DNA from 3 places in the Streptomyces sp. URMC 126 genome. Region 3 is predicted to be linked to each of the others. Evidence: riboswitches for the same ligand, from Rfam matches in the RefSeq annotation. Region 3 holds a riboswitch; each other region holds the start of a gene.

Region 1 (6,564 bases), on a different contig from region 3:
CAGCTACCACGCGAGCTTCGAGACGCCCGTCGTCACCCTGCGCCCCTTCAACACCTTCGGCCCGCGCCAGTCCATGCGCGCCGTCATCCCCACGGTCATCGGGCAGGTCGCGGCGGGGGAGCGGACCATCACCCTGGGCGACCTGCGCCCCACCCGGGACTTCAGCTACGTCAAGGACACCGTGGCCGCCTTCCGCGCCGTCGGCACCGCGCCCGCCGAGCGCGTCGTCGGCCGCACCTTCAACTCCGGTACCGGACAGGAGATCTCCGTCGGCGACCTGGTCGGCCTGATCGGCAAGATCATGGGCACCGACCTCGACGTCCGCGAGGACACCACCCGGATCCGGCCCGCCGCCTCCGAGGTGATGCGCCTCGTCTGCGACGCCTCCCGGCTGCGCGCCGCCACCGGCTGGGCGCCCGCGCACAGCCTGGAGGACGGCCTCGCCGCCACCGTGGAGTTCTTCCGCGACCCGGCCAACCTGGCCCGCTACAAGACCGGCATCTACAACGTGTGACCGCACCCCCTGCGACCGCTTCCCCCGGTCCACGCCCCGCACCACCGATCCGTCCTTGTACGCCAGTCACCTCACCCGAGAGGAAACGGCACCCATGCACGCAGTGATCCTCGCCGGAGGCAAAGGCATCCGGCTGCGCCCCTACACCACCGCCCTGCCCAAGCCGCTCGTGCCCATCGGCGACCAGCACGCGATCCTGGAGATCGTGATGCGGCAGCTGGCCGGTGCCGGCTTCCACAGCTGCACCCTGGCCATCGGCCACCTCGGGCACATCATCCGCGCCTACGTCGGCGACGGCTCCCAGTGGGGCCTGCGCGTCGACTACACGACGGAGGAGAGTCCGCTGGGCACCATGGGCCCGCTGCTCACCATGCAGGACCGGCTGCCCGAGCACTTCCTGGTGATGAACGGCGACGTCCTCACCGACCTCGACTTCGCCGACGTCCTGCGCGCTCACCGCGCCTCCGGGGCGCCGCTCACCATCGCCACGTACGCCCGCAAGGTCAGCATCGACTTCGGCGTGCTGACCACCGAGGCCGGCCGGGTCACCGGTTTCACCGAGAAGCCCAGCATGGACTACCGCGTCTCGATGGGCGTCTACGGCGTCTCCCGCGACGCCCTGGCCCGCTACACACCCGGCCTGCCGCTCGGCTTCGACGAGCTGGTCCTGGACCTGCTCGCCGCCGGGACGCCGCCGAACGCCTACGAGTTCGAAGGCTACTGGCTGGACATCGGGCGCCCCGACGACTACGACCGGGCCAACGCGGAGTTCTCCCACCGCCGCGACCTGCTGATCAAAGGAGCGTGAACGACCCGCATGCGGATCCTCGTCCTGGGCGCGACCGGCTTCCTCGGCCGGCACGCCGCCGAGCAGCTGCGCGCCCTCCCCGGCGCGCGGGTGCTCGACGGCGGCCGGTCGCCGGGCTCCGCCCTCCCGTGCGACCTGGCCGGCGCCGACGCCGCCGACCTGGCCGTCGCCCTGCGCGGGGCGGCCCCCGACGCCGTCGTCAACTGCGCGGGAGCCACCGGCGGCAGCGCCACCGTCCTCACCGCCACCAACGCGCGCGGCCCGGCCGTGCTCTGCGAGGCGCTGCGGCAGGCCGCCCCCAGCGCCCGGCTGGTGCACCTCGGGTCGTCGGCCGAGTACGGGGCGGGAGGCGGCGCCCGCTCGCTCACCGAGTCCGCCCCGGCCGCCCCGCTCGGCCTCTACGGGGCCACCAAGCTCGCGGGCACCCTCGCCGTCACCGGCTCCGGGCTCGACGCGCTCGTCCTGCGGGTGTTCAACCCGCTGGGCCCCGGCTCCCCGCCCGGGTCACTGCCGGGCCGGCTGGCGGAGGGGATCCGCGAGGCCGGGCCGGACGGCGTCGTCCGCACCGGCGACCTCTCCGCGCACCGCGACTTCGTCGACGCCCGCGACGTCGCCCGGGCCGTCGTGCTCGCCGTCACCGCTTCCGAGCCGGTGACCGGCGTGCTCAACATCGGCAGCGGCACGGCGCGCACGGCCCGCGAGGTCGCCGAGGGGCTGGCGCGGGCCGCCGGTTTCCGGGGGCGGTTCGCCGAGGACGGCGCCGGGTCGCCGCGCTCGGCGGCGCTGGCCTGGCAGCAGGCCGACGTCACGGCCGCCGAACGGACCCTCGGCTGGCGTCCCGAGCACCCGTTCGACACCACCCTCGCCGACCTCTGGGCCGCCGCCCGGACCCCGTCGGCGGGAGTGTCCCGGTGACAGCGCCGCCCGGCGGCCGACGGCTGCTGGTGCCGCTGTACGTCCACCCGGCGGTGGACCCCGGGGCGTGGGCGGCCCTGCTGCGGGCCGCCCCCGCGCTGCGCGGGGTCGTGCTCAACGCGGCCGACGGCCCGGGGCGGCGGCCCGACCCGGCGTTCCGCGACGCGGCCGGCCGGCTCCGGGACGCGGGGGTCCCGGTGCTGGGGTACGTGGACACCGGCTACGGGCGGCGGTCCCTCCGCGCGGTGCTGACGGACGTCCGCCGGCACCGCGGCTGGTACGGCGTCGACGGGGTGTTCCTCGACCAGGCGCCGACGGCACCCGCGTTCCTGCCCCGCTACCGCCGACTCGCGGCGCTGGCACGGGTGTCGGGGGCCCGTACGGTCGTGTTCAACCACGGGACGCACCCGGACCCCGGGTACGCCCGGATCGCCGACCTGCTCGTGACCTTCGAGGGACCCTGGGAGGCGTACCGCACGGCCGCCGTCCCCGCCTGGACGAAATCCCATCTCCCCTCCCGCTTCTGCCACTTGGTCTACGGTGTGCCGCAGGAGCGGGCCGACCACGTGTCCCGCACGGCCGGTTCGCGCGGTGCCGGAGTGCACTGCGCGGTACCGGGAAGGGGAGAGAATCCATGGCAGACCGCACCACCGCCGGACGCCTGAAAGCCGGCCCTCCGCGGGGCGAGTACCCGAAACCGGCCGGCAGCCGGCGCGGAGGGACCCGCCGGGCCCTCGGCGCCGGGGCCTTGACGGCCGCGGCCCTCCTCGTCGCCGTCGGCTGCTCGGCCTCGGGGGACCGGGAAGGCGCGGACCGGGCCGACGGGCCGGACGACGACGGGACGCCGAGTGCCTCGGCCGAGCACCGGCCCGGCGGCGAGGCGGGCGCCGGCCGTGCCGGGGGCCCGGGCGGGCCGGACCGGACGCCGGGGAAGCCCCGCCGGGGCGGGGGCTCCACGCCGTCCTCCGGCGGGCCGTCCGCCGCGCCGTCGACGCCGGAGGCCGGCTCGTCGTCCGGTCCGTCGTCCGATCCTTCGTCCGGCTCTCCGTCCGGTTCTTCCGCCGGCCGGGCGCGCTGGCAGCCGCGCCCCGGTACCCGCTGGCAGTGGCAGCTCGACGGGAAGGTCGACACCTCGGTGGACGTCCCCGTCTACGACATCGACGGTTTCGAGAACGACGCGGCGACCGTGGAACGGCTGCACGCCGACGGCCGCAAGGTCGTCTGCTACGTCAACGTGGGCGCGTACGAGGACTGGCGGCCGGACGCGAAGAAGTTCCCGGAGTCCGTGCTGGGCGAGGACAACGACGGCTGGAAGGGCGAGAAGTGGCTCGACATCCGGCGGCTCGACGTCCTCGGGCCCATCATGGCGGAACGTTTCGACATGTGCCGGAAGAAGGGGTTCGACGCCGTCGAGCCGGACCTGACCGAGGGGTTCAGAAACGAGACCGGCTTCCCCCTCACCGCCGCCCACCAATTGGCGTTCAACCGGATGGTCGCCCGGCTCGCCCATGAGCGCGGCATGGCCGTCGGACTGAAGAACGACCTCGACCAGATCCCGGAGCTCGTCGGCGACTTCGACTTCGCCGTGAACGAACAGTGCGCCGAATTCGGCGAATGCGACAAACTGTCGCCGTTCGTGCGGCGCGGCAAGGCGGTGTTCCACGTCGAATACAAGCTGGAACCGGGGGAGTTCTGCGGCCGGGCCAAGAATCTGGGGCTCAGTTCGATGCAGAAGAGACTCGGTCTCAGTTCCTGGCGTCGCCCCTGCTGAGAGGGGGTGGTACCGCCGGAATCAAACCCTCCGGCGAGCGTGAAGAACCTCACAGAACGCCGTTTCGACACCGGATTTCGCCGGTGGATGGTGCAGGATCATGCACCGAACGACCAAGAACCCGTCACAGAGGCGGGCGACCCGGGCGGACGCCGAGTCCTGCCGCCGCTCCGGGTGCGGACCGGATACACGCGGATCGGCAGGAGCGGGAGACCCAGGCAAGACGGACCACGATGGCGGTGGTTCTAGGGGTGAAGCCACATGGTGGCCGGGCAACTTTGTCAGCCCGAACCCGACAGGTCATCTTTCGCAGGCGGATGACGAAGGGCTTACTCGGCATGTCTGCGCTGCCTCGAATACCCGCGCTCATCTCCCGGGCCGGAACCGCATCGGCCCTCACCGCCGCCACCGTCGCGGCGTCCGTCCTGCTCCCCGGCATGGCCGGCGACGCCCAGGCGGCCACCCCCGGCTCCAAGGCCGTCAAGGTCGCGGCGTCCAAGAAGGGCTCCCCGTACCAGTGGGGTGCCACCGGGCCCAACCGCTTCGACTGCTCGGGCCTGACGCTCTACTCGTTCAAGAAGGCCGGCAAGAAGCTGCCCCGCGTGGCCGCCGACCAGTACAACGCCACGCGGCACATCTCGCGCGGCTCCCGCTCCGTCGGCGACCTGGTGTTCTTCCACTCCGGCAGCAACGTCTACCACGTGGGCATCTACGCGGGTGGCGGCAAGATCTGGCACGCTCCCGGCACCGGCAAGAAGGTCCGCCTGGAGAAGATCTGGACCAACAGCGTCTGGTACGGCCGCGTCCGCTGACGCCTTGGCGTCGCGACGCCGTGACGCCGTGACGCTGTGAAGACGCACCACCGGGGCCGACGCTCGATCGGCGGCGCCGGCCCCCGCTTCCGCATGACCCCTCACCAGGGCTCCGGCGGCCTCACCCCCGCGTCGAGGCCGCCCCACCCCGCCATGGCGGCTCTCACTCCGCCATGGCGGCCCGTATCGCCGAGGCCTTCTCGGCGGGGTGGTACCCGGACGGCACTCCCTCGGCCAGCAGGACGGTACCGAGGACGTGCGGCGTCCGGAGCGGGATCAGCTCCCGGTACGCGGGCGAGTCGTACCACTCCCGGGCCCGCGCCAGGTCCGGGAACTCGATGAGCACCAGGTCCCCCTCCCACGTCCCCTCACGGACGTCCAGCTCCCCGCCGTGCACCACGAACCGGCCCCCGAAGGGGTCGAGGGTGTCCTGGATCCGCTCGACGTACTCGACGACGTCCTGATGCGGGACGCTGCTGTGGAAGTGACCGAGGGCGTAAGCGGGCATCGTCGTCTCCTGACCTGGTGGCTCGGCGGCTCGTCGTGAACCCCACTCTGTCGCGCCGCGCGCGGCGGGGCCATTACCCGAAAGGTCATGGCCGGGAGCCTCGGGGACTCCCCGCCCCACCGCCAACAACCGCCCGGCTGCCCGCGTATGAGGGCGTCGAGAGACGGTGCGCCGCCGACGCGGGTCGTCGCTACCAGGTGCGCCCGCGAACTGGCCGTCTTCCGGGACAACTCCGCCCGCGAACCGCTCGACGACGCCTTCCACTTCCTCTTCCGTGTCCACGGCCTGGTGAACGCCGTGGTGGGCGACGAACCGCACAGCGCGCCGGAGGCGATGGAGACGGCCATCACACAACTCGGGTACCAGGGCCACCCGTTGAAGAAGTCCGACAAGCACGCGGCGGAATGGCAACGGCAGCGCCAACGACAGGAAGCCGATGTCGTGCCCGCGGAGTCGGGCATGGAAGGCCCTGGCGAGCGCCTCCCTCGGCACCCTCCCTCTGCGCGAAGCGCTGACCAGCACCGGGGGAGCAGGGGAAAACCCGATGTCGCCCCGCTTCGGCGGGTGATAGGCATCCGCCCATGGACGATCTCGTGACAGCCCGCCTCATCCTCCACTCCCTCACCGTCCCCGAGGCCGAGAACATTGCCGCCGAGCGCCCCGAGCGGCTCCCGCACTGGGTGCCCGGTTACCCGGAGGAGGACGACGTCAGGGCCTCCCTCCGGTTCCTCGAGGCGGTGGCGGAGTACGGGCCCGGGCGGCATCCGGGGGCGTACGAGATACGGAGCCGGGAGGACGGGCGGGTGGTCGGAGGGCTGGACTTCCACGGGCCTGCCGACGAGGACGGGGCCGTCGTCGTCGGCTACGGACTGCTGCCCGCCGAGCGCGGCAAGGGGTACGCCTCCGAGGCGCTGCGCGCCGCGCTCGCGGCGGCGCGGGCGCGGGGGATCCGCCGGGTGAAGGGCGATGCCGACCACGACAACGTCCCCTCCCACCGCGTCATGACGGCCGCCGGGATGCGGAAAGTGGGAGAGGACGAGAAGGTGACGTACTACGAGACCGCGTGGGAGGGCGACGCGGTCGCCGGCGCCGGGGAGCCGGGGGCGCGTCAGGCGGCGTCCACGTAGACCCAGGCACCGTCCTCACGGACGAAACGGCTCAGTTCGTGCTGCGCGTCCTCGTGACCGCGCACCACGCAGTGGGCGCGGAACTCCACCGTTCCCTCCTGGTGGAAGG
Region 2 (7,157 bases), on a different contig from region 3:
TCGAGGTCCGTGCGGCCGGCGAGCTCCTTGGTGGCGCCGGTGAAGGAGAACTCCGCCTCCAGATCGCCCGTGATCACCTCGGGCTCGACGCCCAGGATGTCCACGACGCCGGCCACGAACTCCGCGCGGTTCTTCACGTCCCGGGACGCGGAGGTGGCGACGAACCGTACGCGCTCCGCGCCGTGCGCCCGGATCACCTCGGCGTACTCCCGGCACGCGGCGAACGTCCGCTCCAGCGCCTCCGGCGCGAACCGCCCGGTGCGGTCCACGCCCTGGCCGAGCCGGACGATCGTCATCCGCCGGTCGAGCTCCTTGAACCCGCCGGTGGCGGGGTCGAGGTCGGCGACGAGCAGACGGATCGAGTTCGTACCGCAGTCGATCGCGGCAACACGGCGGGTCATGCGGAGTTCTCCCTATTCCTCGTCGGAGCTGTCGGACGGCGACTGCGCGCCGCACGGCGTCACGCACGGCCCCTTGCGCCACCACTCCGGCAGCATCGCGATCGTCTCGTCGCCCAGCGGGTTGACGCCGGGACCGGCCGCCAGCGAGTGCCCCACCAGCACGTGCAGGCACTTGACCCGGTCCGGCATGCCGCCCGCGCTCGGGAAGCCCTCCAGCACCTCGATCGCGTCCCGCCGGCGGATGTAGTCCTCGTGCGCGGCGCGGTACGCGGCGGCCAGCTCCGGGTCGCTCTGCAGCCGGGCGCTCATCTCCTTCATCACGCCCTCGGCCTCCAGCGTGCCGATGGCGGAGGCCGCCCGCGGGCACGTCAGGTAGTACAGCGTCGGGAACGGCGTGCCGTCCTCCAGCCGCGGCGCGGTCTCGACGACGTCCGGGTTGCCGCAGGGGCAGCGGTGGGCGATCGCCCGCAGGCCGCGCGGGGGGCGGCCGAGCTGCTCCTTGAACGCGGCGATGTCCGCGTCGGTGGGCTCGGTGGGCTCGGTCTGGGGAGGAGGGGTTTCCATGTGCTCGCTCGTGTCGGAGGGTCGGAGGGTCGGAGGGGTTTCGAAGAGAGTGCGGCGGCGCCGCGCGTCAGCGACGGGCGTCCGAGGTGTCCACGCCGTCCCAGAGGTTGACGTACCACGGCCGGTCGGCGGCGCCCTGGTCGCGGCGGTGCCGGGCGTTGCCACTGCCGTCCACGACCGTGTAACCGGTCTCGCCGGGCCGTACGTAGTGCAGGTGCTCGCGCGCCAGCCGTTCCACGTACGCGGGGTCCTCCAGCCGCGCCTTCTCCTCGCGCAACCGCTTCACCTGCTCCTTGGCCTGCTCGGAGCGGTGCCGCTGGTCGTCGATGTCCGAACGCTGGGTGACCCACTGCCGCATCGGGTAGGCCAGGGCGACGATCAGCGAGCAGACGACGAGCGCCAGCAGCGCCGCCCGGCCGGTGAGCCGGCTGCGCCGCGGCGGACGGGTGCGCCGGGCCCGGGCGTCGGGGCCCTGGACGAGGACCGTGCCGATCGCCTTGAGCCTGGTCGCGGTGGAGAACCGTTCCGCCGCCACATCGCCTCCCCGCTGCCGGCTTCACCGAAGCCGGAACGCATGCCAAAACCGTCCCCGGCCACGGTACGGGACCGTGGCCGGGGACGGGGTGAGGCGTGAGGCTTTGTCAGCCTCGCACGCGCACTGCCGGAGGCGCGGCTCAGCCCTGGCGGAAGCGCGGGAACGCGCTGCGGCCGGCGTACACCGCGGCGTCGTCGAGGATCTCCTCGATGCGCAGCAGCTGGTTGTACTTGGCGACGCGCTCGGAGCGGGCCGGGGCGCCGGTCTTGATCTGGCCGCAGTTGGTGGCGACGGCCAGGTCGGCGATGGTGACGTCCTCGGTCTCGCCGGAGCGGTGGGACATCATGCACTTGAAGCCGTTGCGCTGGGCCAGCTCGACGGCGTCCAGCGTCTCGGTCAGCGAACCGATCTGGTTGACCTTGACCAGCAGGGCGTTGGCGGCGCCCTCCTCGATGCCGCGGGCGAGGCGCTCCGGGTTGGTGACGAACAGGTCGTCACCGACGAGCTGGACCTGGTCGCCGAGGCGCTCGGTGATGGTCTTCCAGCCGTCCCAGTCGTCCTCGAACAGCGGGTCCTCGATGGAGACCAGCGGGTACGCCTCGACGAGCTCGGCGTAGTAGTCGGTCATCTCGGCGGCGGTGCGGGTCTGGCCCTCGAAGGTGTAGACGCCGTCCTTGTAGAACTCGGACGCGGCGACGTCGAGCGCGAGCGCGATGTCCTGGCCGGGGGTGTAGCCGGCCTGCTTGATGGCCTCCAGGATCAGGTCCAGGGCCTCGCGGTTGGAGCCGAGGTTCGGGGCGAAGCCGCCCTCGTCGCCCAGGCCGGTGGACAGGCCCTTGGCCTTCAGCACGGCCTTGAGGGTGTGGTAGACCTCGGTGCCCCAGCGCAGCGCCTCGGAGAAGGACTCGGCGCCGATCGGCGCGATCATGAACTCCTGGATGTCCACGTTGGAGTCGGCGTGCGAGCCGCCGTTCAGGATGTTCATCATCGGAACGGGCAGCAGGTGCGCGTTCGGGCCGCCGAGGTAGCGGAAGAGGGGGAGGTCCGAGGCCTCGGAGGCGGCGTGCGCGACGGCGAGGGAGACGCCCAGGATGGCGTTGGCGCCCAGGGAGCCCTTGTTGTCGGTGGCGTCCAGGTCGAACATGGCCTGGTCGATCAGGCGCTGCTCGGTGGCGTCGTAGCCGACGAGCTCCGGGCCGATCTGCTCGATGACGGCCAGGACGGCCTTCTCGACGCCCTTGCCCAGGTAGCGGTTCTTGTCCCCGTCACGGAGCTCGATGGCCTCGAAGGCACCGGTCGAGGCGCCGGACGGCACGGCGGCGCGGCCGGTGGAGCCGTCGTCGAGGCCGACCTCGACCTCGACCGTGGGGTTGCCTCGCGAGTCGAGGATCTCGCGAGCTACGACGACGTCGATGGACGGCACGAGGGTCTCCTTCGTGTGTGTCTGGGTACTCCAGCGTTCTGCAGCACGAGCCTAACGGGCGCCGGAGGGTCCACCCGCCCCCGGAGCGCCACCCCGCCGGAAAAATGGCACAAACGCCGAGATCAAGGGACGAATGGGCGGGCTGTTCGCTCAACGGGGAACCGGAGCGGGAACTCGCCGGGCGAGAGACCGGGTGAGAGAGGGGACGTACGGAAACGGCGGAGCCCCGCTCCGATGCGGCCCGGGGGGGTCGGTCGCATGGGAGCGGGGCGGTTCCGCTGCGGCTCGGAACGACGTTCCGGGCCGGTGGTACGTGTGCGGCGGTACGGGTCGGGGGGTACGGACGCTGCGGTACGAACGGGCCGTACGCCCCTCGCACCACCGCGCACCGCGCGCCCGGCGCACTTGCCCTTGCGCAGGGCGCGCGGCTCAGGAACGGACCTCAGCTGAGGTGCAGCTTCTGGCCGGGGAAGATGAGGTCGGCGCTCTCCACGACGTCCTTGTTGCGGTCGTAGAGCTTCTCCCAGCCGCCCTTGACCTTCTTGGCCTCGGCGATCTTGGCGAGGGTGTCGCCTTCCTTCACCTCGTACTCGCCGTCGCCGATCTTGACGGTCTTCGGCGCGGCGTGCTTCGGCGCGGCCGGCTTGGCGGCCGGGGCCGGGGCCTCCTCGGCGTGCCGCTGTGGGGCGGCGTGCTTCGGCGCGGCCTTGCGCTCGCTGCGGTCGGCGTGGCTCTGGCCGGTCGAACGCTGGCCCGAGGTCGACTTGGAGACGACCTTGCCGGAGCCGGAGCCGTCGACCTGCGGGGCGCCGCCACCGCGGGTCAGACCGCCCTCGGAGGCGCAGCCCCAGGCGCCGGGGCCCTGGGCGGCGAGCAGCTTCTCGGCGACCAGGATCTGCTGGCCCTTGGTGGCGAGGTCGGCGCGCGGCGCGTACTTGGTGCCGCCCATGGCGGCCCACGAGGACTGCGAGAACTGCAGACCGCCGTAGTAGCCGTTGCCGGTGTTGATCGACCAGTTGCCGCCGGACTCGCACTGGGCCACGCGGTCCCAGGTCTGCACGGAGGCGGCGTGGGCGGACGTGGCCATCATCAGCGGGGCGGCGACTGCGGCGCCGGTGACACCCGCGAGCGTGGCGATGCGGACGGCCTTGTTCGGACGACGGTGCTTGCCCTTGGACATGACTCGGTTTCCTCACCGGCGCCTACGAGGTGAGCTGTCGGGTTCGGGCGTGAGTTGCCCGGCCCGGTGGCTCGCGCTCACCAGGCTTCACCCCAAGCCGTCCCGGTACGTCGGTCGTTGACCGATGAACCGTTCCGGCGACCTACCGTGGTTCCCCCGCTCCTGCCTACGGCGCTTGCGCGACGACTCCCCCGGCCGCCGGCAGGATTCGGCGTGACGACCGTGGTGCTCGCGATGGCGAGCGATGACGACGTTAAGCACAGACGGCCGATGGGTTCAAACCCTCCTTTTCGGCCACCGTCTGCTCCCCCCACCCCGGGGAACTCACTGTTTCCGCAGGTGAGGATGGTTTCTCGGGATTCTGACGAGCCGTCTCCCCGCCGATGTCAACGAGACCCATGTCTCACTTTCATCCGGAACGGACATTCGACGCGAACTCCCCCGCTACTTCTTCAGTTCGAGCTGCTGACCCGGGTGAATCAGGTCGGGATCGCCCCCGACGACCTTTTTGTTGTCCTGGTACACGCGATGCCAGCCGCCCTCGACGCGGTGCTGCTGAGCGATCTCTGACAGGTTGTCACCGGGGCGCACGGTGTAGTCGTGAGCGGCGGAGGCATCGGCGCGCCCGCGCTCGGTGCCACGCGACGCGCGCTCGGCGCCGGAACCGGTCGATTCCGCGCGGTGCTTGCCCGCTCCCGCGCCGTCCGCGCCGGCGCGCTGCCGCTCACCGATGGTGCCGGAGGCGGACGTTCCGGAGTGCGAACCGCCGGCCGTTCCGGCGTCCGTTCCCGACTCGGCGCCGGTACCGGATCGCGAGTCGGCCGTGGAGCCGGCCTTCGAGCCGGTGTTCGCGTCGCCCTTCGCGTCCGTGGACGACGTGTCGGACGAGGTGCCCGCCGCGTCGCCGTCCGGCTTGCGGTGCTTGCCGCCGGAGGACTTGTCCTGCTGCCCACCCGGCTTCCCGGAGGCGTCGGTGCCGCCGTGCTCGCCCGCCTTCCCGTCCTTGTCGGCCGACCGGTCGGAGGAGGCGTCCTTCCCGGTGGAGGTGCCCGACCCCTTCTCGGAGGACTTGCCGGAGGACGTGTCGGAGGACGCGTCGGAGGACGTGTCGGACGTCTTGCCGGACGAGGTGTCCCGCGTCCGCCCGGAGTCGGACGTTCCGGAGGACCCGGACCCGGAGGCCGGCGCGTGCGACGGGCCCTCGACGGCCTCGTGCGGCATGCCCGGGTTGACCTCGGGCGCCCGACCGTCCTTGGTCAGGTCGGACTTCACCGCGCAGGCGGGCCATGCGTACGGGCCGCGCGCCTCCAGAATGCGCTGTGCGACGGCGATCTGCTGGGCGCGGCTGGCCTGGTCGGGGCGCGGCGCGAACTCCGTACCCCCGTACTGCTTCCACATCTCGGGCGTGAGCTGCAGTCCGCCGTAGAACCCGTTGCCCGTGTCCGCGCTCCACAGGCCGCCGCTCTCGCACTGGGCGACGCGGTCCCAGGTGGGCGCGTCGGCGGCGTCGGCCGTGGTGGCGCCGAGCAGGGGCATGGCGATTCCGGCGCCCGTCACGCCCGCGGCGACGACCACGGCGGGCAGTTGACGGGGACGACGATGTCGGCCTTTCCCGGAGAGCATGCGATCACCTCTCGTATGGCTGCCGACCGGCTGCTGACCGCTGCCGATCGTGTGGCTGCTGAATATGACGGCAGAAGATAGCCACGCCCCTCAGGAGCCACAACCCACCGTGATCGACGCCGGACGACGGTCAAGCCGAGTTGACGTATAGTCATGTGCCCGTCTGCCCGGGCTCCGGCGAGAAGGCCACGGGCAGGGTCCGCAGGCCCCGCATGATGAGCCCGCCGCGCCATCTCAGATCGTCCGGATCGGCGGAAAGCCGCAGGTCGGGGAGGCGCCGCAGCAGCGTCGCGAGCGCCGTCCGGCCCTCCAGCCGCGCCAGCGGCGCACCGAGGCAGTAGTGGATGCCGTGCCCGTACCCGAGGTGCTGATTGTCACTGCGGGCGAGGTCGAGGGTGTCGGGGTCGGCGAACCGTTCCGGGTCGCGGTCGGCCGCCGCGAGGACGACGAGCACGGGGTCGCCCTCGGCGATGCGCTGCCCGCCGATCGTCAGGTCCCGGGTGGCGAACCGCCAGGTGGCCAGCTCCACCGGACCGTCGTACCGCAGCAGCTCCTCCACCCCGGTCTCCAGCAGGCTCTCGTCCCCGGCGGCCAGCGCGCGCTGCAGGCGCTCGCGCTCCCCGGGGTTGCGCAGCAGCGCGTAGGTGCCGTTGCCGATGAGGTTGACGGTGGTCTCGAAACCGGCGAAGAGCAGGATGAAGGCCATGGCGGCGGCCTCGTTCTCGGTGAGGTGCTCACCGTGGTCGCTCGCCCTGATCAACCCGGAGATCAGGTCGTCGCCCAGGTCCTCGCGCTTGCGGTGGATCAGCTCGGCGAGGTACGTCCGCATCCGCTTCACGGAACGGGCCACTCCGCCGCGTGGGCCGCCGCCGTGCCGGATCATCATCCCGGCCCAGTCCCGGAAGTCGTCCTGGTCCTCCGGCGGGACGCCGAGCATGTCGCAGATGGCGTAGATGGGGAGCGGGAACGCGAACTCGTGGATGAGGTCCGCCTCCCCGCGCTCCGCGAACCCGTCGATGAGCCGGTCCGTGAGCTCCTGCACGCGGGGCGCGAACTCCGCGACGCGCCGGGGCGTGAACGCCTTGGACACCAGGCGGCGGAGGCGGGTGTGGTCCGGGGGGTCGATGTTGAGCAGGTGCGTCATGAGGTTGGCACTCCGCTCGCCCGGAATGCCCACCTTGCCCTTGCCGTGCGCGGACTCGGAGTGGTGCACGGGGTTCTTCGACAACCGCTGGTCGGCCAGTGCCTGCCGCGCGTCGGCGTACCGGGTGACCAGCCAGGCCTCCACGCCGCTCGGCAGGGCGGTGCGGTGCACGGGGGCGTGCTCGCGGAGCCAGGCGTACGCCGGGTAGGGGTCGCTCGCGAACTCCCAGGTGAAGAGGGGCGGGGTGGGGCCCTCCACGGGGCAGGCGGAACCTTCGCGGCCACCGC
Region 3 (16,629 bases):
CGGTGAACGGCCGCCACGGCCCCGTCGTACGTTTCACCCCGGATACGCGGACGCGCTCCGGCCGGAAATCGTCAGGGTTTCCGCCGGGGAATTCCTCGGGGCGGCCGAATACCGGACGGCCGTCACATTCCGGCGCCCGCCGTCGTACGCACGGCGCGTTTCCGGACGGCCGCCCGGGGCGCCGGAGCGGCCGGCGCCGCACGCCGGAACCGGAATGTCCCGGGCGCCCGCCCGGCGCGTCCGGCGGCGATGTCCCGGGCGCGTTCCGCGTCCCTCCTGACCACCGCGTCGACGAGCGCGGCGTGCGTCTCCCAGGTCTCCACCGGCCGCGCGGGCGGCTCCGGCGCGTACATCCAGGCGATCTTGCGCCGCACCTGGGTGAGCAGCGCGGCGAGGCTCGGACTGCCGGACGCCTGGGCGAGCGTCTCGTCGAACCAGTCGCCCAGCGGGCACAGCTCGCCCGGCTGCCCGCCCCGGGCACGCTCCCGGCCCAGCCGGACCAGCCCGCGCAACACCTTCACATGGGCCTCGGTGCGCCGCTGCGCGGCCCGGGCGGCCCCCAGCGGCTCCAGCAGCGCCCGTACCTCCAGCAGGTCGGCCGCCTCCTGCTCGGTCGGCTCGGCGACGCAGGCGCCCGCGTGCCGGCGCGTGGTCACGAAGCCCTCGGAGGCCAGTGTGCGCAGCGCCTCCCGCACCGGGACCCGCGAGACGCCGTAGCGGCGGGCGAGGAGTTCCTCGATGAGCCGGGTGCCGGGCGGGAAGGTGCCGGAGACGATGTCGTCGCGGACGGCCGCGCACACCGCCTGCGCGGAAACACGGCGGTTCTCGGAAACCGCGTCACTCACGCCGTTCACCAACGTCCCCGCATCGGACGAACCTCCGGATCGACCCCGTCGCCACTCGCCTGGCCCCGCCCGTCCCCGCTCGACCCGGCGGAAGACGACGGTCCGCACGCGCTTGACGCCTCTTCAGGGACCCGGTCGACTCTATGGCAATTCCCCGCGTTTTCCGATGGCCGTCCGAGTGCGAGGGAAGTGATTTGGCCAAGCGGAAGGAGAACGGAGAGAGCCGGAATACCGGCCCGTTTCCCCTTCGCGGCCGTGGGCGTCCGGTCCGGACGGCCGAGAGCCCCGCCCGGACGCGTGGTCCTGCGGGGCTCTGCGGAGGAAAGGCGAAGGCCGGGATCAGATGTCGACGCCGTGCGAGCGCAGGTAGGCGACCGGGTCGATGTCCGAGCCGTAGGTGGGCGCGGTGCGGGCCTCGAAGTGCAGGTGCGGGCCGGTCACGTTGCCGGTGGAGCCGGAGAGGCCGATCTGCTGCCCGGGGGTGACGGTCTGGCCGACGCTGACGCCGATCGACGACAGGTGGCCGTACTGGGTGTAGGTGCCGTCGTTGTGCTTGATGACGACGTTGTTGCCGTACGCGCCGCCGAAGCCGGCCTCGACGACGGTGCCGGCGCCCACGGCCTGCACGCTGGTGCCCTCACCGGCGTGGAAGTCGACGCCGGTGTGGCTGCCGGAGGACCACAGGCCGCTGGAGGCGTGGTACTGGGTGGAGACGAAGGAGCCGGCGATCGGCATCACGAAGGTGTTGAGGCGCTTGCGCTCCGCCTCGCGGGCCGCCCGCTCCTTCTCGGCGCGCTCGGCCTCGGCCTTCCGCTTGGCCTCGTCGGCGCGCTTCTTGACCAGGGCCGCCTGCTCCTTGGCCGCGGCCTCGGCCTTCTGGGTGGCGGTGTCCTGCTCGGCGACGCCGCGCTGCATCTGCGCCTGCTCGTCGATGCTGTCGGCCACATGGTCGGAGAGGACGACGGCCTGGGTGAGGCCGGTGTCCTGCGGGCGGGGCGCCTCGTCGGGAGAGGAGGCGGCGAAGGCCGGAGCGGCGACACCGGCGACGACGCCCGCGGCGCTCAGGGTGGCTATGCCGGCGACGTTGGCACCGACACGCACGGCACGGCTCGGACGACGGTGCTTCCCGGTGGCACGGGTGAACGCCATGGTTGCGGCTGTTCCTTTCCTTCCCTCTCGCCTACCGGGTTAGCTGACGGGTTCGGAGCAGGAAGGTCTCCTACGGCTCCCTCCGGAGAGGGACCCGATTCACCCCAGGGAACATGTGGTTCCCCGGCTCCCCTGGCTCGCGCCGTACGGGGACTCGGCGATGGCTGCCCGGGGCCGCGGTTGCGGCTCCGATCCGACGGACTGCCGCCCTGAAGCTAATCGCCGTCAGATTCGAACGGCAAACGGAACCCCGTTTTCGTGACGCACGCCACACGGAAACGGTGCAACCGCTCCTATAAATCGGGCATAACGGAGGCGCGTGACCCCCGAAGGACCCACGCGCCTCTCCGCCCCCGCGCGTGCGCCGGGGCGCACGCGGAGGATTGAGCTTCCGTCAGGCGGAAACGACCGTCACCTCGCCGATGCCGAGCGCCCGGACGGGCTCGGCGATCTCCGCGGCGTCCCCGACGAGCACGGTGACCAGGCGGTCGGCCGGGAAGGCGTTGACGACGGCCGCGGTGGCCTCCACCGTCCCGGTCTCCGCGAGGCGTTCGTACATCCGGGCCTGGAAATCGTCCTGGAGGTACTGCTCGACCTGGTCGGCCAGCGTGCCCGCGACGGCCGCCGCCGTCTCGTACTTGAGCGGCGCGACACCCACCAGGTTCTGCACGGCGACGTCGCGCTCGGCGTCCGTCAGCCCCTCGGCCGCGAGGGTGCGCAGCACCGTCCACAGGTCCGCCAGCGCCGGGCCCGTGTTGGGGGTGTCGACGGAGCCGCTGATGGCGAGCATCGCCACGCCGGTGCCGTCGGGGGCGGACCGCAGCACCTGGCCGAACGCGCGGACGCCGTAGGTGTAGCCCTTCTCCTCGCGCAGCACGCGGTCCAAGCGGGAGGTGAGCGTGCCGCCCAGGCAGTACGTGCCGAGCACCTGGGCGGGCCAGACCCGGTCGTGCCGGTCGGCGCCGACGCGGCCGATGAGCAGCTGCGTCTGGACGGCGCCGGGGCGGTCCACGATGACGACGCGGCCGGTGTCGTCGGCGGAGACGGGCGGGACGGGCCGGGGCTCGGCCGGGGAGCCCGTCCAGGCGCCGAGGGTGTCCGCCAGGGCCTGGTCCAGGTCGACCCCGGTGAGGTCGCCCACGATCACGGCGGTGGCGGTGGCCGGACGGACGTGGGCCTCGTAGAAGGCGCGCACGGAGGCGGCGTCGATGCGCTCGACGGTCTCCTCGGTGCCCTGCCGGGGCCGGGACATCCGCGAGTCGGCCGGGAACAGCTCGGCGGAGAGCGCCATGGCCGCCCGGCGGGCCGGGTTGGCGAGCTCGTGCGGGATCTCGTCCAGGCGGTTGCGGACCAGGCGCTCGACCTCGTTGTCGGGGAAGGCCGGGGCGCGCAGGGCGTCGGCGAGCAGCCCCAGGGCCTTGGTCAGCCGGGAGGCCGGGACCTCCAGGGAGAGCCGGACGCCGGGGTGGTCGGCGTGGGCGTCCAAGGTCGCGCCGCACCGCTCCAGTTCGGCCGTGAAGTCCTCGGCGCTGAGCTTGTCCGTGCCCTCGGAGAAGGCGCGGGCCATGATCGTGGCCACGCCCTCCAGGCCGGCCGGCTCGGCCTCCAGCGGCGCGGCGAGGCTGACCTCGACGGCGACGACCTGCTGGCCGGGGCGGTGGCAGCGCAGCACGGTCAGGCCGTTGGGCAGCCGGTCACGGTCGGGGGCGGGGAAGTTCCACGGGGTGGCCGTGCCCGGCCGGGGCCGCGGGTGGAACTGCATGGTGGGCTCGGCGGTGCCGGTGGCGCCCACGACTGCGGCTTCGCTCACTGGGCCGTCTCCTGTTCCTGTGCGATGACGTCGGCGGCGTCGGCTTCCCGCGCGGGGGCGTCCTCGGTCCCGTCCGCGCCCGCGGCCTGCGGCCCGGTCGGTTCGTAGACGAGCACCGCGCGGTTGTCGGGGCGCAGCCGCGCCTTGGCGACGGCCTGCACCTCCTCCGGAGTGATGTCCAGGACGCGCCGGACCGCGGTGAGGGCGAGCTGCGGGTCGCCGAAGAGGACGGCGAACCGGCAGAGTTCGTCGGCCCGTCCGCTGACCGTGGCCAGCCGGTCCAGCCACTCGCGCTCCAGCTGGGCCTGGGCGCGCTCCATCTCCTGGGCGGTGGGCCCCTCCAGGGCGAAGCGGGCCAGCTCCTCGTCGACGGCCGTCTCGATGTCGGGGACCTCGACGCCGGCGGACGCCTTGACGTCCAGCCAGCCCAGCGAGGGGGCGCCCGCCAGGCGCAGCATGCCGAAGCCCGCCGCGACGGCGGTGCGGTCGTGGCGGACGAGGCGGTTGTGCAGCCGCGAGGACTCGCCGCCGCCGAGGACGGTCAGCGCCAGGTCGGCGGCGTCCGCCTCACGGGTGCCGTCGTGCGGCAGGCGGTAGGCGGCCATCAGGGCGCGCGAGGGCACCTCCTCGCGGACCACCTGGCGCAGCTGCTCGCCGATGACCTCGGGCAGGGCGCCGTCGCGCGGCGGCTGCTTGCGGTCGTGGGCGGGGATGGACCCGAAGTACTTCTCGATCCAGGCGAGCGTCTGTTCGGGGTCGATGTCGCCGACCACGGCGAGGACGGCGTTGCCGGGCGCGTAGTACGTGCGGAAGAACTCCCGCGCGTCCTCCAGGGAGGTGGCGTCCAGGTCGGCCATCGAGCCGATGGGCGTGTGGTGGTAGGGGTGGCCCTCCGGGTAGACCATCGCCGTCAGCCGCTCGAACGCCGTGCCGTAGGGCACATTGTCGTACCGCTGGCGGCGCTCGTTCTTGACGACGTCGCGCTGGTTCTCCATGGACTCGTCGTCGAGCGCGGTGAGCAGCGAGCCCATCCGGTCGGCTTCCAGCCACAGCGCCAGCTCCAGCTGGTGGGCGGGCATGGTCTCGAAGTAGTTGGTCCGCTCGAAGCTGGTGGTGCCGTTGAGCGAGCCGCCGGCGCCCTGCACCAGCTCGAAATGGCCGTTGCCCTTCACCTGCGCCGAACCCTGGAACATCAGGTGCTCGAAGAGGTGGGCGAGGCCGGTGCGGCCCTTGACCTCGTGGCGCGAGCCGACGTCGTACCAGAGGCAGACTGCCGCGACCGGGGTCAGATGGTCCTCCGAGAGCACCACCCGCAAGCCGTTGGCCAGGCGGTGCTCGGTCGCTGTCAGGCCGCCGGTGCCGGCCTGTTGCGCGGCCGTGTGACCCATGGGCATGTACGTCCCTTCGATCGCTCGATATCTCGCTGCATCCCGCGCCGCCGTTACCCGCCCGCGGCGCCCGCGACGACTCGCGTGATGAACACTGCTGTCACTGTATGCAAGCGCACCGACATCCGGCGAAGTTCCCGGGGCCGGTGCGCTCCTCGCGGACGGGTCGCGGTCGGCGTTGTCAGTGGGGAGGTCCACAATGGTCGGCGTCAGTCCGCCCCCGGCAATCGACCGAAGGAGCCGCAGCCGCGATGGCCCGCCGCAGCACGAAGACCCCGCCGCCGGAAGAGTTCGAGGAGCGCATCCTCGACATCGACGTCGTCGACGAGATGCAGGGCTCCTTCCTCGAGTACGCCTACTCCGTCATCTACTCCCGCGCCCTGCCCGACGCCCGCGACGGCCTCAAGCCGGTGCAGCGCCGCATCCTCTTCCAGATGAACGAGATGGGCCTGCGGCCGGAGCGCGGCTATGTGAAGTGCGCCCGTGTCGTCGGCGAGGTGATGGGCAAGCTGCACCCGCACGGTGACGCCTCCATCTACGACGCGCTGGTGCGCATGGCGCAGCCGTTCTCCATGCGGCTCCCGCTCGTCGACGGCCACGGGAACTTCGGCTCCCTGGGCAACGACGACCCGCCGGCCGCCATGCGGTACACCGAGGCCCGGATGGCGTCCGCCACCTCGCTGATGACGGAGTCGATCGACGAGGACACGGTCGACTTCGGGGCCAACTACGACGGCAGCGAGAAGGAGCCGGTCGCCCTCCCGGCCGCCTATCCGAACCTGCTGGTCAACGGCGCCACGGGGATCGCGGTCGGCATGGCGACGAACATGCCGCCGCACAACCTGGGCGAGGTGATCGCCGCCGCCCGGCACCTGATCCGGCACCCCAACGCCGACCTCGACACCCTGATGAAGTACGTCCCCGGCCCCGACCTGCCCACAGGCGGCCGGATCGTCGGCCTGAACGGCATCCGGGACGCGTACGAGACCGGGCGCGGCACCTTCAAGATCCGCGCCACCGTCTCCGTCGAGAACGTGACGGCCCGCCGCAAGGGCCTGGTGGTGACCGAGCTGCCGTTCGCGGTCGGCCCGGAGAAGGTCATCTCCAAGATCAAGGACCTGGTCGGCGCGAAGAAGCTCCAGGGCATCGCCGATGTGAAGGACCTCACCGACCGGGCGCACGGCCTGCGGCTGGTCATCGAGATCAAGAACGGCTTCAACCCCGAGGCCGTGCTGGAGCAGCTCTACAAGCTGACCCCGATGGAGGAGTCCTTCGGCATCAACAACGTCGCGCTGGTGGACGGCCAGCCGCTGACGCTGGGGCTCAAGGAGCTGCTGGAGGTCTACGTCGACCACCGCTTCGAGGTGGTCCGGCGGCGCAGCGAGTTCCGCCGCGGCAAGCGCCGTGACCGGCTTCACCTGGTCGAGGGTCTGCTGGTGGCGCTCGTTGACATCGACGAGGTCATCAGAATCATTCGATCGAGCGATAACGCCGCGGCGGCGAAGGCGTCACTCGTCGAGCGCTTCTCCCTCTCCGAGGTGCAGACGCAGTACATCCTCGACACCCCGCTGCGCCGGCTGACGAAGTTCGACCGGATCGAGCTGGAGGACGAGCGCACCAAGCTGACCTCGGAGATCGAGGCCCTGACGAAGATCCTCGAATCGGACGCCGAGCTGCGCAAGCTGGTCTCCTCGGAACTGGCCGACGTGGCCAAGAAGTTCGGCACCGACCGTCGTACGGTCCTGCTCCAGTCGGCGGGCGCCCCGGCGTCGGCCGTGCCGCTCCAGGTCGCCGACGACCCCTGCCGGGTGCTGCTCTCCTCGACCGGTCTGCTGGCCCGTACCGCCACCGGCGAGCCGTTCACGCCCGGCACGGGCGAGGCCAAGCGGGTCAAGCACGACGTGATCGTCTCGGCGGTCCCCGCCACGGCGCTGGGCGAGGTCGGCGCGGTGACCTCGGCCGGACGGCTGCTGCGGCTGCGGGTGATCGATCTGCCCCAGCTGCCGGAGACGGCCGCGGCGCCCAACCTCGCCGGCGGCGCGCCGATCGCGGAGTTCCTGTCGTTGGCGGACGGCGAGCGGGTGGTCTGCCTGACCACGCTGGACGAGTCCTCGCCCGGCCTCGCCATCGGCACGGAGCAGGGCGTCGTCAAGCGCGTGGTCCCCGACTACCCGGCCAACAAGGACGAGCTGGAGGTCATCTCCCTCAAGTCCGGTGACCGCGTCGTGGGCGCGGTCGAGCTGCGGACCGGCGAGGAAGACCTGGTCTTCATCACCGACGACGCGCAGTTGCTGCGCTACCAGGCCGGGCAGGTCCGGCCGCAGGGCCGGCCCGCGGGCGGCATGGCGGGCGTGAAGCTGTCCTCCGGAGCCAAGGTGATCTCCTTCACCGCCGTCGACCCCGCGGAGGACGCGGTGGTCTTCACGGTCGCCGGGGCCGCGGGCGGGCTGCCCGGCGCGGCCTCCGAGGGGACGGCGAAGCTGACGCCGTTCGACCAGTACCCGCGCAAGGGCCGGGCCACCGGCGGCGTGCGCTGCCAGCGGTTCCTCAAGGGCGAGGACTGCCTCGTCCTGGCCTGGGCGGGAGCCGCTCCGGCCCGCGCCGCGGCGGCCAACGGCACCCCCGTGGCCCTGCCGGAGCCCGACCCGCGCCGCGACGGTTCCGGCACGCCGCTGGCCAAGCCGGTCGCGGTGGTGGCCGGACCGGTGTGACCGGGCCGGACGCCCGGGGCTGACCTCGCGCCGGGTCAGCCCTGGGTGTACCGCAGGACGCCCCACATGCTGTGGTCGTCGGCGTCCCGCGGTGCCGGGTTCCGGCAGGCGTCCAGGCCGTCCCGGAGCGCGTCCCCGTCCACGCCGCGGCCGATCATCACCAACTGGGTGCGGCGGGGCTCCGACCGGGCCCAGGGCGAGCGGTACATCCGCAGGAAGTCCCCGACCGCGTGCAGGGCGAACTTCTGCCGGTGCCCGGGCACCCCGAAGTACACGAACCCCTTGATCCGGTAGAGCCCTTCCGGCCTGCGGTCCAGGAACTCCATGAAGCGGCGGGGGTGCAGCGGGTCGTCGGAGACGAACTCGACGCTCTCGTACGCCGCGTGCAGGTGCCCCTCGTGCCCGTCGTGCGCGGCGTCGTGCTCCTCGTGGACCAGGTCCTCGAAGGAGAGCTGCCGGATCGCCTCCAGGCGGTCCTCGCGCGGCTTGCGGTCGAAGAGCAGCTCGGGGTCGACCCGGCCGTGTGACGAGGCGACGACGGGGGTGCCGGGCGCCAGCCCCGCGAGGACCGCTTCCAGCTCCTCCCGCTCGGCGTCGGCCACCCGGTCGGTCTTGTTGAGCACCACCAGGTCCGCGATGCCCAGGTGCCGGTCGAGCTCGGGGTGGCGCTCACGGGTGCGGCCGAACTCGGCGGCGTCCACCACCTCGACCAGACCGCCGTAGACGATGCTCTCGTTGTCGCTGGCCAGGATCATCCGGACCAGTTCCTCCGGCTCGGCCAGCCCACTGGCCTCGATCACGATGACATCGATCCGGGCCGCCGGCCGGGCCAGCCGCTCCAGGAAGCCGTCCAGCTCGCTGGTGTCGACGGCACAGCACAGGCAGCCATTGCCGAGCGACACCATGGAGTCCACCTGGCCGGCCACGCTCATGGCGTCGATCTCGATGCTGCCGAAGTCGTTGACCACCACGCCGATCCGGCTGCCGCCGCTGTGCGCCAGCAGATGGTTGAGCAGCGTCGTCTTGCCCGACCCGAGAAAGCCCGCGAGCACGATGACGGGGATCTGTCGTCTGGCCACGCGAGCACCTTCCGTGGGTCGGTCCGGGAACGCGGCAGCCCGCGTACGACTGCCCGCCGGCGGGCGGCCGGGCACCCGCGCGCCCCAGGATATGGTCGTACCGGAGAGCGGGGCCGACCGGGCGCGCAGAGCCCTTCGCCCCAGGTTAGGCTCGCCTATGTGAGCACGTGCGCCACCGCTTCCCGACTGCTGACCGAGCCGCTGACCGGTACGGCCGTCACCGCCCCCACCTGGCTGCTGATCGAACAGCCCGGTCCTTGGGGAGCCAAGGCGCTCACGGGCAGCCGCCTCGACCCGGCCGTGGGCCGGGCCCTGGAGAAGGCGGCCGCCGGTACGGGCGTACGGGTCGCCCTCATCCGCCGCCCCGGCCGGCACGCCGACTGCCGCCCGCCGGCCGGCCGCCGGATCTTCGTCGCGCACACGGCCCCCGGCCGCTCCTGGATCCGCACCACCGAGCTCGACGACCCGGCGTCCCTGCCGGCTCTCGACTTCCCCGCACTCGGCGCCGGCCGGCACGGCGGCCTCTGGGAGCGGTACACCGGCGATCCGCTCGCCCTCGTGTGCACCAACGGCAAGCGCGACCGCTGCTGCGCCCTGCTGGGCCGCCCGCTCGCGGCGGAGCTGACGGCCGCCGGGGGCACCGGGGTGTGGGAGGTCACCCACATCGGCGGCCACCGCTTCGCGCCGACCCTCTTCGTCCTGCCCTTCGGCTACGCGTACGGCCGGGCCACCGCCCACGGGGTGAAGGAAGTACTGGAAGCCGCCCGCGAGGGCCGGGTGGTGACCGCGAACTGCCGCGGCCGCTCCACCTGGGACCGCCCCGCCCAGGCCGCCGAACTGGCCGTCCGCGACCTCACCGCCGAGCCGTACGCGGACGCCCTGGACGTGATCGGCACCGTCGCCATGACCGGCGCCACAGGCTCCGCCGTCCGCCACGAGGTGACCGTGGCCCATACCGACGGCCGGTCCTGGCGGGTCGTCGTCGAACAGGGCGCCGCCGAACCGCCCCGCCCGGAGAGCTGCGGCCGGGCCCTCGGCTCGCCGGCCCGGATGGACGTCGTCGCCGTCGTCCCGCTCGCCTGAGCGGCCATGGAACCGCTCCTTCCCCACCGGCCGCCCCTCCGCGCGTTCCACCGCTTGAGCACAGGAACCCTGTTCTGCTCGTTCTGCGCGCGCTAGAACAGGTGACGGCACGACGGGGACCGCACGACGGCGCGACCGCAGGCCTCCCGGCCACACCGCTCGAAGGGGTGAACCAATGATCGAAGTCCTCGTCGTGGACGACGACTTCCGTGTGGCGGAGATCAACGCGGCGTACGTAGAACGGGTTCCGGGCTTCCGGGTACGGGCCACCGCCCACAACGCGGCGCAGGCCATGGCCGTTCTGGAGCGCGAACGCGTCGACCTGATGCTGCTCGACCAGTACCTGCCGGACGAGACGGGCCTGTCGCTCATGGGCCGCGTCCGGCAGTCGGGACATCTGACGGACGTCATCATGGTGACCGCGGCCCGGGACATCGCCACCGTCCGCACGGCCATCCGTTACGGAGCCCTGCAGTACCTCGTCAAGCCGTTCTCCTTCCCGGGCCTGCGGGTGAAGCTGGAAGCCTACGCCCGGCTCCGGCTGGCCTTGGACGGCACCGAGGAAGCCGAGCAGGAACAAGTGGACCGGATCTTCGGCACCCTGCGCACGGCCGCCTCCCCGCCCTTGCCCAAGGGCCACTCGGCCCCGACGGCGGAGCTGATCCGCCGGGTGCTCCGCGACGCCGCGCACCCCCTGTCCGCCCACGAGGTCGCCACGCGCGCCGGACTGAGCCGCTCCACCGCCCAGCGCTACCTCAAGCGCCTGGAGGCATCCGGCCGGCTGAGCCTCACCCTGCGCTACGGCTCCACGGGCCGCCCGGAACACCGCTACACCTGGTCCGGCCACTGACCGCACCACCCCGGACAGCGGGGCCGAACCGAACACCTCCCTCCGACGTTCCTTCCCCGCAATATCCGCGCCGTCAGCCGCGCCCCCCAGGCCCGGGCCCGAGAGGCCCGGCGATGCCGTGACGGAACGCGTACCGGACGGCCTGCGCCCGGTCCCGCACCCCCGTCTTGGCGAAGAGGTTGTTGATATGCGTCTTCACCGTGGCCGTGCTGACATGCAGTCTCCGGGCGATCTCCGTGTTCGACAGCCCTCCCGCGACCAGGGCCAGAACCTCCGCCTCCCGCGCGGTCAGCCCGTCGGGCAGCGCCTCCCCCGGCCCCCGAGGGCCCTGCGTCCAGCCGTCGGCGACCGGACGGGACGCTCCACCCCAGCCCCCTGTCGCCGCGACGGGCGCCGCCGCCAGCCGCTCCAGCAGCCTCCGCTGTACGTGCGGGGAGAGCCCCGCCGCCCCCGACCGAACGTCCGCGATCGCCCGGACGATCTCCTCTCCCCCGGCGTCCTTGGTCAGATAGCCCCGTGCCCCGGCCTCAAGCGCGGGGAACAGCGAGTCGTCGTCACCGAAGGTCGTGAGCACCACGACCTGGGTGCCCGGATGGCTCGCACGGATACGCCGGGTGGCCTCGACACCGTCGCACCGCGGCATGCGCAGATCCATCAGCACCACGTCCGGGGCGTGCTCGGCGACGAGCCGCACGGCCTCCAGCCCGTCGGCCGCCGACCCGACGACCTCGATACCGGGCAACAGGCCCAGCAGCATCACGATCCCCTCACGCACCACCGTCTGGTCGTCCACGACCAGGACCCGCGCCGGCGGCCGCTCCGCCTCGCTCGCTCCGCTCACACCGCTCCCGCCTCCCGAACGCAACTGCCCTTCCCCCAGCCTGCCGTGCTCCTCGTCCCTCATCACGCCGGGACTCTCAGGCGCACCACGAATCCCCGCCGGCCCTGGCCCGCCGGTCCGGCCTCCAGGCTGCCGCCCAGCAACTCGGCCCGCTCCCGCATGCCGAGCAGCCCGTACCCGGCTCCCGAGGCGGCCAGTTCGGTGTTCCTCCCCCGCGCCCCACCGTCGTGAACCGCCAGTTCGACTTCTCCCTCCAAATAGGAGAACTCCATCTCGACCCGCGCGCCCGGAGCGTGTTTGCGCACATTGGTGAGCGCTTCCTGAGCGACCCGGCGCACCGCCTGCCCGGCCTCCGCCGGAAGCCGGCGCGGCTCCCCGGTCACCCGCAGGTCGGCCCCCTGCCCGGCCGCGAGGTCCCGCAGGAACTCCTCCGGGCGCGTCATCTCCCCCCGCAGCGCGGACAGCGCCTGCCGCGTCTCGGCCAGCCCCTCCCTCGCCATCATCCGCGCGGCCACGATCCGTTCGAGGACCCGCTCCCGTTCCGCGCCGCTCTCGACCAGCAGCCGCGCGGCCTCCAGATGCACCAGCTGCGCCGAGAGACTGTGGGCGAGAACGTCATGGATCTCCCGTGCGATCCGCGCCCGCTCGTCCAGCGCGGCCGTCTCGGCCTCCGCCCGGCGCGCGGCCCGTTCCTGGGCCAGCATCCGGAATCCGGCCCCCCGCGCCTCCTCGTCCAGCCGCAACGAGTAGCCGATGAGCAGCACCAGGGCCACCGTCCCGGCCGTCCCCGGCCACGAGCCCCCCGTGGTCAGCACATAGGCCCCGAGCGGGATCACCGCCAGCCCGAGCGCGGGCCCGAGCGGCAACCGCTCCACCGCGACGACCGCCGCGACGCACCACAGCCCGGTGGCGGTGACATGCGTCCCCGCCCACTCGGCGAGCGCTCCCGCCACGACCGGCACCGCCAGCCACCCGACCGAGGCGGACAGCCGCCGGTCGAGCGTCGTGACGAAGCACCGCCAGATCGCGACGCCGCACACCGCGAACCCCGCGGCCACCACGGCGTACTGCCACCGCGGAAGCGCGTCCTCCCGCACCACGCCGACGAAGAACGCCCCGACCAGTACGGCCCGTACGATCCAGGTCAGCGCCCGGCGACGGCGAGGCACCCCTATGGAGGAGAGCGCCTCCCGGGCAGGCCACGCGGTCCAGCTCTCCCTGGGCACGTCCGGCTCCTCCACCACGGCTCCCGTCTCGGCCACCGTCTCAGCCACCGGCGACGACACCGTACGACGGAAGCGTCCGCCGGGCCCGCAGCACCACGATCCCGGCGCGCGCCACCAGCATCGCGGCGAGCGTGATCAGGGCAGCCGCCGTCCCCTGGCGCACGCCGGCCAGCGCGCCGATCCCGAAGAGCCCCAGCCGCAGCACCAGCCCGCCGCCCATATCCCGGCCGCGGCCTTCGTGCCCAGCGCCCAGACCGCCCCCGACTCGTCGGCCCATATTCGGGTGGTCCAGGCCCAGGCGGCACCAGTGGCGAGCCCGACCGCCACTCCCGCCGCCAGCAGCCCCACGGACGCCACCCGGTGGCCGGCGTCCACCATCCCCGGCTCCCTGGCCGCGACGACGACCAGCACCGCGGGCGCGACCCACCACGCCCGCCCGTCAGAGACCACCTTCCGCGGCCTGAACTGCCGGACGACGACAAGCGCGACGACGGCGACGATCACCCCCGCGTCGATCACACCGGACATGGAAGGCCCCTCCGTTGAACGTGAACACGGCGGCCGGCCGCCGGACGAACACGCCGCCGGCCGACACATCCGACGTTACGGAGCCGGCGCCCGGCACGGATCGGAGCACGGGTGGAGCGAGGGTGGATCAAGCGACAGCCCGGGTGGAGACCCTCTCCACCCGGGGGTGGAGACTCAGGCGTCGATGCGCGAGCGGTCGAGCGTCGCCGCCGAGTTGGTGATGAACTCCTTGCGCGGCGCGACCTCGTTGCCCATCAGCAGGTCGAAGGTGCGCTCGGCGGCCTCCAGGTCGCTGATGTTGATCCGGCGCAGGGTGCGGTGCCGCGGGTCCATCGTGGTCTCCGCGAGCTGGTCGGCGTCCATCTCGCCGAGGCCCTTGTAGCGCTGGACGGAGTCCTTGTACCGGATGCCCTTGCGCTCCAGTTCCAGCAGCGTCTGCCGGAGCTCGTTGTCGGAGTACGTGTAGATGTACTTGTCCTGCCCCTTCTTGGGGTTGGTGAGCTCCACCCGGTGCAGCGGCGGCACCGCGGAGAACACCCGCCCCTCCTCCACCATCGGCCGCATGTAGCGCTGGAAGAGGGTGAGCAGCAGGATCCGGATGTGCGCGCCGTCGACATCGGCGTCGGCGAGGAAGATGACCTTGCCGTAGCGGGCGGCGTCGATGTCGAAGGTCCGGCCGGACCCGGCTCCTATCACCTGGATGATCGCCCCGCACTCGGCGTTCTTGAGCATGTCCGAGACCGAGGCCTTCTGCACGTTCAGGATCTTGCCGCGGATCGGCAGCAGTGCCTGGAACTCCGAGTTCCGCGCCAGCTTGGCGGTGCCCAGCGCCGAGTCGCCCTCGACGATGAACAGCTCGCTGCGCTCCACGTCGTCGCTGCGGCAGTCGGCCAGCTTGGCCGGCAGCGACGAGGACTCCAGCGCCGTCTTGCGGCGCTGCGCCTCCTTGTGCTGCCGGGCGGCGATCCGCGTCCTGGCCGCCGCGACGATCTTCTCCAGCACGGCCCGCGCCTGCTGCTTCGCGTCGCGCTTGGTCGACGTCAGGAACGCCTTGAGCTCCTTGGCGACGACGTTGGCGACGATCCGGGAGGCGGCCGAGGTGCCCAGCACCTCCTTCGTCTGCCCCTCGAACTGCGGCTCCGCCAGCCGCACCGTCACCACCGCCGTGAGGCCCTCCATGGCGTCGTCCTTGACCACGTCGTCCTCGGCGACGCGCAGCAGCTTGCTCGCGCGCAGCGCGTCGTTGACGGTCTTGGTGACGGCCCGCTCGAAGCCCGCGACGTGGGTGCCGCCCTTCGGGGTGGCGATGATGTTGACGAAAGACCTGACCGTCGTGTCGTAACCCGTGCCCCAGCGCAGCGCGATGTCCACCCCGAGCTCCCGGGTGACCTCGGTGGGCGTCATGTGCCCGCGCTCGTCGAGGACGGGCACGGTCTCCTTGAACGTGCCCTGCCCGCTGAGCCGCAACACGTCGCAGACGGCCTTGTCCTGCGCGAGGAACTCGCAGAACTCGCTGATCCCGCCGTCGTAGCGGAACGTCTCCTCGGTGACGTCCGTGCCGTCCAGGCCGCGCTCGTCACGGACCACGATGGTCAGGCCGGGCACCAGGAAGGCCGTCTGCCGGGCGCGCCCGTACAGCGTCTCCAGGGACAGCTTGGCGTCCTTGAGGAAGATCTGGCGGTCCGCCCAGTAGCGGATCCGGGTGCCCGTCCGGGTCTTGGGCACCTTCTTGCCCTTGAGCAGTCCGTTGGCCGGGTCGAAGGGCGCGTCGGGGCCGGACTCGGTGAAGATCCCCGGCACACCGCGCCGGAAGCTGACCGCGTGCGTCCTGCTGTTGCGGTCCACCTCGACGTCCAGGCGCGCGGAGAGCGCGTTGACGACCGAGGCGCCCACACCGTGCAGACCGCCCGAGGCGGCGTACGAGCCGCCGCCGAACTTGCCGCCGGCGTGCAGCTTGGTCATCACGACCTCGACGCCCGACAGCCCGGTCTTGGGCTCGACGTCCACCGGGATGCCCCGGCCGTTGTCCCGGACCTCCACGGAACCGTCGTCGTGGAGGATCACCTCGATGCGGTCGCAGTAGCCGCCCAGGGCCTCGTCGACGGAGTTGTCGATGATCTCCCAGAGGCAGTGCATCAGGCCGCGGCTGTCCGTGGACCCGATGTACATGCCGGGACGCTTCCGGACGGCTTCCAGTCCTTCGAGGACGAGCAGGTGCCGCGCGGTGTAGTTGGATCCGTCCCGGTCTGCCCCGGTCAGCAATGCGGTGGACGGCACGGACGTATCGGCGGTCACGCGGTTCGCTCCTCGCTGAATTTCTCTGTCACCCGACTGCGGGCGCATGGCTGGCTCGTTCGCCGTTCAGAGGGTACCGAGGCCCGGTAGAGCCTTTGTGCCGCCACCCGCGGCGCCGACCATGCTAGTCCAGTTTCGAATACCTGTTCGATGACTCGATGGGGTGACGCGCACATCACGTTCCCTTGGAGGCATGAACCATTTAGGCTCCGGGCACGTCCTGAAGAACAACCCGGCAAGCCGGCCGGGAGGACGGACCCCCCGACGATGTGAACCTCAGCGATGTGAAACCGTAGACCCACGCAATACGGCTCATTCGCCGCCAAACGTCAAGATCCGGCTCACTCGGAAGGAACTTTCGAGGAAAAGCCACGAGCGGGAACGTTTTCGGCCTGGTTGGATGTTGACCCTGGTACGACAGCTCGTCGAGCTAGAGAAGAGGCGACGTGACTACTGTTCTGACCCCCGCGAGCCCGCTGACGGCCGCTGACCGCTGCGACCGGTGCGGCGCTCAGGCTTACCTGCGCGTCGTTCTCCTGAGCGGCGGTGAGCTGCTGTTCTGCGCCCACCACGGGCGCAAGTTCGAGCCGGAGCTCAAGAAGATCGCCGCGGAGATACAGGACGAGACCGAGCGACTGACGGCCGTCCCGGCCTCCGCGTCCGACGAGGACCGCTGAGGTCCTCCCCGAGGACCGCTGAGTCCACCGCTGGAACGCTGGCACATCGCATCCACGACGAGCGACGTCCGACCCCTGTGGGCTGGGCAGCGACGGGCGGCGCCCCCACCGGGGGCGGCCGCCCGTCCTCGTCGGGTCGCCCTCGCG

Evidence for each region. Region 3 has a riboswitch for cyclic di-AMP ahead of ACSNOK_RS11920 (M23 family metallopeptidase). Riboswitches for the same ligand answer to the same signal wherever they lie in the genome.
Region 1: linked by a shared signal. The riboswitch ahead of ACSNOK_RS28605 (C40 family peptidase) and the one ahead of ACSNOK_RS11920 (M23 family metallopeptidase) in region 3 are both predicted to bind cyclic di-AMP.
Region 2: linked by a shared signal. The riboswitch ahead of ACSNOK_RS08755 (transglycosylase family protein) and the one ahead of ACSNOK_RS11920 (M23 family metallopeptidase) in region 3 are both predicted to bind cyclic di-AMP.

Annotation. Positions count from the first base shown of each region.
Region 1 is NZ_JBPQTX010000343.1:247-6,810, reverse strand. It holds partial or broken gene ACSNOK_RS28630 (SDR family NAD(P)-dependent oxidoreductase) at 1-514, shown strand, start outside; gene ACSNOK_RS28625 (sugar phosphate nucleotidyltransferase) at 609-1,322, shown strand; gene ACSNOK_RS28620 (NAD-dependent epimerase/dehydratase family protein) at 1,332-2,237, shown strand; gene ACSNOK_RS28615 (spherulation-specific family 4 protein) at 2,234-2,902, shown strand; gene ACSNOK_RS28610 (endo alpha-1,4 polygalactosaminidase) at 2,986-4,008, shown strand; cyclic di-AMP (ydaO/yuaA leader) riboswitch at 4,189-4,339, shown strand; gene ACSNOK_RS28605 (C40 family peptidase) at 4,347-4,820, shown strand; gene ACSNOK_RS28600 (DUF1330 domain-containing protein) at 4,984-5,328, opposite strand; gene ACSNOK_RS28595 (hypothetical protein) at 5,476-5,925, shown strand; gene ACSNOK_RS28590 (GNAT family N-acetyltransferase) at 5,910-6,455, shown strand; partial or broken gene ACSNOK_RS28585 (YchJ family protein) at 6,437-6,564, opposite strand, start outside.
Region 2 is NZ_JBPQTX010000048.1:269-7,425, reverse strand. It holds gene ACSNOK_RS08775 (Ppx/GppA phosphatase family protein) at 1-401, opposite strand, end outside; gene ACSNOK_RS08770 (DUF501 domain-containing protein) at 414-965, opposite strand; gene ACSNOK_RS08765 (FtsB family cell division protein) at 1,033-1,500, opposite strand; gene eno (phosphopyruvate hydratase) at 1,640-2,923, opposite strand; gene ACSNOK_RS08755 (transglycosylase family protein) at 3,366-4,103, opposite strand; cyclic di-AMP (ydaO/yuaA leader) riboswitch at 4,108-4,287, opposite strand; gene ACSNOK_RS08750 (transglycosylase family protein) at 4,548-5,726, opposite strand; gene ACSNOK_RS08745 (cytochrome P450 family protein) at 5,878-7,128, opposite strand.
Region 3 is NZ_JBPQTX010000073.1:9,065-25,693, reverse strand. It holds gene ACSNOK_RS11925 (GntR family transcriptional regulator) at 123-854, opposite strand; gene ACSNOK_RS11920 (M23 family metallopeptidase) at 1,185-1,994, opposite strand; cyclic di-AMP (ydaO/yuaA leader) riboswitch at 2,008-2,164, opposite strand; gene ACSNOK_RS11915 (M16 family metallopeptidase) at 2,389-3,756, opposite strand; gene ACSNOK_RS11910 (M16 family metallopeptidase) at 3,801-5,198, opposite strand; gene ACSNOK_RS11905 (DNA gyrase/topoisomerase IV subunit A) at 5,444-7,903, shown strand; gene ACSNOK_RS11900 (CobW family GTP-binding protein) at 7,939-8,982, opposite strand; gene ACSNOK_RS11895 (sucrase ferredoxin) at 9,142-10,065, shown strand; gene ACSNOK_RS11890 (response regulator) at 10,241-10,915, shown strand; gene ACSNOK_RS11885 (response regulator) at 10,989-11,672, opposite strand; gene ACSNOK_RS11880 (sensor histidine kinase) at 11,819-12,982, opposite strand; gene ACSNOK_RS11875 (hypothetical protein) at 13,023-13,202, opposite strand; gene ACSNOK_RS11870 (DNA gyrase/topoisomerase IV subunit B) at 13,685-15,805, opposite strand; gene ACSNOK_RS11865 (DUF7455 domain-containing protein) at 16,252-16,482, shown strand.